Regions from separate parts of the Neobacillus pocheonensis genome, predicted to be linked through region 1. Evidence: a T-box and tRNA genes for the amino acid it is inferred to sense, from the RefSeq annotation. Region 1 holds a T-box; the other holds one or more tRNA genes.
What was found. The T-box of region 1 lies ahead of ABES02_RS17445 (valine--tRNA ligase). A T-box ahead of a tRNA ligase gene usually reads a tRNA of that ligase, here a tRNA-Val.

Region 1 (2,412 bases):
ACCTACATGTCACCATTCGAATTGCTGTTTTGTCTGTATTACAATGAAATTAACCAGGCACTAAGATTTTCGAAAACGAAATTTGAAGAATGGTATGAAGGGGAGAAGGAAAACGAAAAGGCCCGTATGGTAATTACACACGGGAAATTATCATCCGAGCATTTTCTCTATGATGACCGAGGGTACGGCTTCTTTATCAATTTTGAAAATGCCCGTTATGGCTCGCCGATTCATGATCTTCTGCCGTATTTATCCCGCGCTTTAAATACTAGTCCGAAACGAAGTGATGATGTCATCGATTGGATTTATCATTACTATAAATATTTTCCGTTTAGAGCGGATGAAAAATTGCTTTTCTATAGCTATCTAGCATATCCGATTCCCATCATCCAAGTGGCAGAAAAGTATTATCGAAAGCAGCGGCCTAAGAATGAATTGAAATTTGTCCGTAAGCTGCAGAATCGATACTGGCATTTGAAAAATTCAGAGTATGTCGTGATGAGAATGTCGGAAATCGATGCACAGCAGCAGCAAGCAAAAGAAGGAGCCCAGTAGCAGAGAAAAACCTGCATAAGGGGCTCCTTAAACCACTTCAAAATATATGGATATGGCAATCGCTATAAAAACCGCTAATAATATTACATCAAAAACGGTTGGTAGTAAGAGTGTTCGAATAAACTGGAAAATAACAAATGGAACAATAAATTGTCCGCATACTCTCCGGCAAGTTCTAAACCAGGGTTGGTATTTAATTTTGTTGAAATTTCCTTTCACCTGGAAAATCTCCCCTTGCTTTTTATGACATTTATTTTATGTATATTCCGCACTTGGTGTAGATTCCCCTAAAAATTCGCATACCGTATAAAAAATAAAAAAATCGGCAATCATGATTGACGTGAAACCTATTTTTTCGGTAGTATAACAATATAATTTAAAAACTTAAGCAAAGACAGGGAAGAGTACGATGCAAGCCTGCTTAAAGAGAGGGAAATCATTAGCTGGAAGATTTCCTAAGCGGAACATCAGAAGGTCGCCCAAGAGCTTCTTCTGTGAACAGGTCTTATGACCCTAGTAGTTGAAGACGGATCAAATCCGTTATCCTGTTAAGTGCCAATCATGAATTTGATTGGAAAAAAGGTGGTACCGCGAAGCAACTCCATTCGTCCTTTTATGACGAATGGGGTTTTTTGTTTTTTCACGGAATATAAAGGAGGCAAAACAATGGAAACAAAAGAATTAACAATGCCAACCAAATACGACCCGCAATTGATTGAAAAAGGTCGTTATGATTGGTGGCTACAAGGAAAGTTTTTTGAAGCAAAAGATGATGAAGGCAAAGAGCCATATACAATCGTTATCCCACCGCCAAACGTTACAGGGAAACTTCATTTAGGTCATGCATGGGATACAACCTTACAAGACATCATGACTCGGATGAAAAGAATGCAGGGCTTTGACGTTCTTTGGCTACCAGGTATGGATCACGCCGGGATTGCAACTCAAGCCAAGGTTGAAGAAAAACTCCGCTCAGAGGGCAAAAGCCGCTATGATTTAGGAAGAGAAAAGTTTGTTGAAGAAACATGGAAATGGAAGGAAGAGTATGCTTCCCATATCCGCCAGCAGTGGTCAAAACTTGGCTTAGGTCTCGATTATAGCCGTGAGCGCTTTACCCTTGATGAAGGTTTATCTGCTGCTGTTCGTGAAGTATTCGTTACCCTTTATAATAAAGGCTTGATTTACCGCGGTGAATACATTATTAACTGGGATCCATCTACGAAAACAGCATTATCAGATATTGAGGTAATTTACAAGGATGTTCAAGGTGCCTTTTATCATATGAAATATCCATTAGCAGATGGCTCTGGACATATTGAAGTAGCGACAACCCGTCCTGAAACAATGCTTGGTGATACAGCCGTTGCCGTTCATCCAGAAGACGAGCGCTACAAGCATTTAATCGGCAAAACCGTAATTCTGCCAATCGTTGGCCGTGAAATTCCGATCGTTGGCGATGATTATGTCGATATGGACTTCGGTTCTGGGGCAGTTAAAATTACACCAGCCCATGATCCAAATGACTTTGAACTTGGTAATCGTCATAATCTTGAACGTGTTCTTGTGATGAATGAAGATGGTTCAATGAATGATAAGGCTGGTAAATATAAAGGCCTAGACCGGTTCGAATGCCGTAAGCAAATTGTGAAAGACCTCCAGGAACAAGGCGTTCTTTTCAAAATAGAAGATCATCTTCATTCCGTTGGTCACTCTGAGCGCAGCGGAGCGGTTGTTGAACCATATCTATCAACGCAATGGTTCGTTAAAATGCAGCCACTTGCTGATGAAGCGATTGCTCTACAAAACAAAGAGAAAAAAGTTAACTTTGTTCCAGACCGTTTTGAAAAAACTTACCTT
Region 2 (2,412 bases), on a different contig from region 1:
GTGATGTTCATGCTCATGGTGGTGGTCATGCTCATGGTGGTGGTCATGCCCGTGATGATGATCGTGATGGTGGTCAGTATGTGCTAGCACTACATCAAACTTAGTGCTTGTGATTCCGTTTTTAACGATTTTCTTCCATGTCAATTGATATTCATCTTCAAAATGAAGCTTTTTTAATTCTTCTTCTAAAATTTTAGGATCAGCACCTGCATCTAAGAGAGCTCCAATGAACATATCACCGCTGATCCCTGAAAAACAATCGATATAAAGTGTTTTCATCCGTTGTTGGCTCCTTTTTTTGCTATATTATCAATCAGTACAGCATTGTACGCAGCACCAAACCCATTGTCGATATTCACAACACTTATACCAGATGCGCACGAATTCAACATTGTCAACAAAGCTGACAAACCATTGAAATTTGCACCATAACCTATACTTGTTGGAACTGCAATCACCGGATGGGATACGAGCCCGCCAACTACACTTGGCAGAGCTCCTTCCATTCCTGCTACTACCACTGATACAGTTGCCTGTTGTATTTGTTCAATATTATCAAACAAGCGATGAATTCCAGCGACACCTACATCATAAAAACGGCGTACTTCACTTCCTAACGCTTCAGCTGTTATTGCCGCTTCCTCTGCGACTTTCAGATCTGATGTACCAGCACACACAATGGCAATGTAGCCTTGATTTGGTTTCTCATTATTTTTGTTCTCTTTCCAGAAGAGAATCTGTGCTGTTTCATTATAGGTAAATTCAGGATGTTCCCGAAGGATAAAATCAGCTTTTTCTGTTGAAATTCGTGTAACTAAGACATCATTATCTTTTAATCTGATTGCTTCAATGATGGAAAGGATTTGTTCTTTCGTTTTCCCTTCCCCATATATCACTTCTGGGAATCCTTGACGATTCTTCCGATGATGATCGACTTTTGCAAACCCTAAATTCTCATATGTAGCTAACTTTTCTTTCGCCTCTGAAACACTTAAATTGCCTTTTTGGACTTGCTGCAATATCTCTTCTAACATTGTTTTCACTCACCTTAAACGATCTGTTCGATACGAATCCATTTCACCTATTATTTTCTTTGGTTGGTTCAAAAATACTTTCAACATTGACTATTAACTCTGTTTAAAAAATGGCTCTGTTAAACTAATCTGTTGATTTCCGCTTCAGGCGCGAGCGGTTCGCGGGCGTGCCGGGGAGTCTTCGCGCCTTCCGTTCCAATCAACGAACTTCGAAAATCAACAATGTTCTTTAACATTGCTAAAAAATATAAAAAAAATCCTAACATCTCTCTGATGTTAGAATTTTTTATGATCCGAGAGGGATTCGAACCCCCGACCCCATCCCTGTCAAGGATGTATTCTCCCACTGAACTATCGGATCGCTTATTAAGTACAAATTTAATTATATAAAATATTTATAGAATGTCAATATCTTTTTGGAAAATAATCACTTAGTAAAAAAAGAACGTTTGTTCTTATTTTGCATTGAATAAAGAACTAATGTTCGGTTATAATTATACTATTAAAGAAGAAAGGAGCGATTAATATGGAGGGACTTTTCGTACGTTCAATTGAAGAAAATATTCCATTAGAAATGATTTATCTTGCTGAAAATAAAGAATTGTCACAGCGAACATTAATCGTAAAGGAAGTGACTGAGGAATACATTCGCGCCTATTGTTTGCTGCGTAAACAAATACGGACCTTTAAACGCGAAAATATTTTATCCATCATGCCTGAAACTCGCCCTAAAAACCGCTTTCTTCACTAATTTCCACTTAGCTTAACTCCTTATTCCTACTTCACCCATGTTAACAGCATTTCCTCTCCAGATATGATAAAATTCAGTTGTATTATATCGATTTATTGGGGGTTTTGTCGCATGGAGTTTCCTAAAGGCACGATTAAAGAACTTACCTTTCAAAGCGAAGCGCTTGGGGAAGATATGCAGTTGCTTGTGTATCTGCCTGCTAACTTTTCACCGTTGTATAAATACTCGCTGCTAATCGCCCAGGATGGCCGGGATTATTTTCAGCTTGGCCGAATCGGCCGCTTGGCAGATGAGTATCTTTATGAAAGGGAAATTGAAAATTTAATAATTGTTGGGGTACCCTATAAAAATGTGGAGGATCGCCGTAGGAAATACCTTCCATCTGGTGAACAAAATCAACCATACATTCGCTTTCTTGCCCATGAATTAGTTCCTTTTCTAGATCAAGAATTCCCAACTTATCAAATGGGTTCCACAAGAGCACTTATTGGGGATTCATTAGGTGCAACGGTCTCGTTAATGACAGCGCTTCAATACCCGCATACATTCGGAAAAGTTCTTATGCAATCTCCATTTGTAGACCAAAAAGTGCTGGAGTTAGTTGCTGACTTTACCGAACCGCAGCTT

Region 2: it encodes a tRNA-Val, which carries the amino acid that the T-box ahead of ABES02_RS17445 (valine--tRNA ligase) is inferred to sense. The anticodon was not compared.

The regions. Positions count from the first base shown of each region.
Region 1 covers NZ_JBCNAD010000032.1:21,120-23,531, forward strand. Annotated here, with positions in the region: gene ysxE (spore coat protein YsxE) at 1-555, shown strand, start outside; T-box leader at 938-1,171, shown strand; gene ABES02_RS17445 (valine--tRNA ligase) at 1,222-2,412, shown strand, end outside.
Region 2 covers NZ_JBCNAD010000038.1:63,789-66,200, reverse strand. Annotated here, with positions in the region: gene ABES02_RS20585 (LarC family nickel insertion protein) at 1-279, opposite strand, end outside; gene larB (nickel pincer cofactor biosynthesis protein LarB) at 276-1,034, opposite strand; tRNA gene ABES02_RS20575 (tRNA-Val) at 1,324-1,395, opposite strand; gene ABES02_RS20570 (hypothetical protein) at 1,561-1,785, shown strand; gene ABES02_RS20565 (alpha/beta hydrolase) at 1,897-2,412, shown strand, end outside.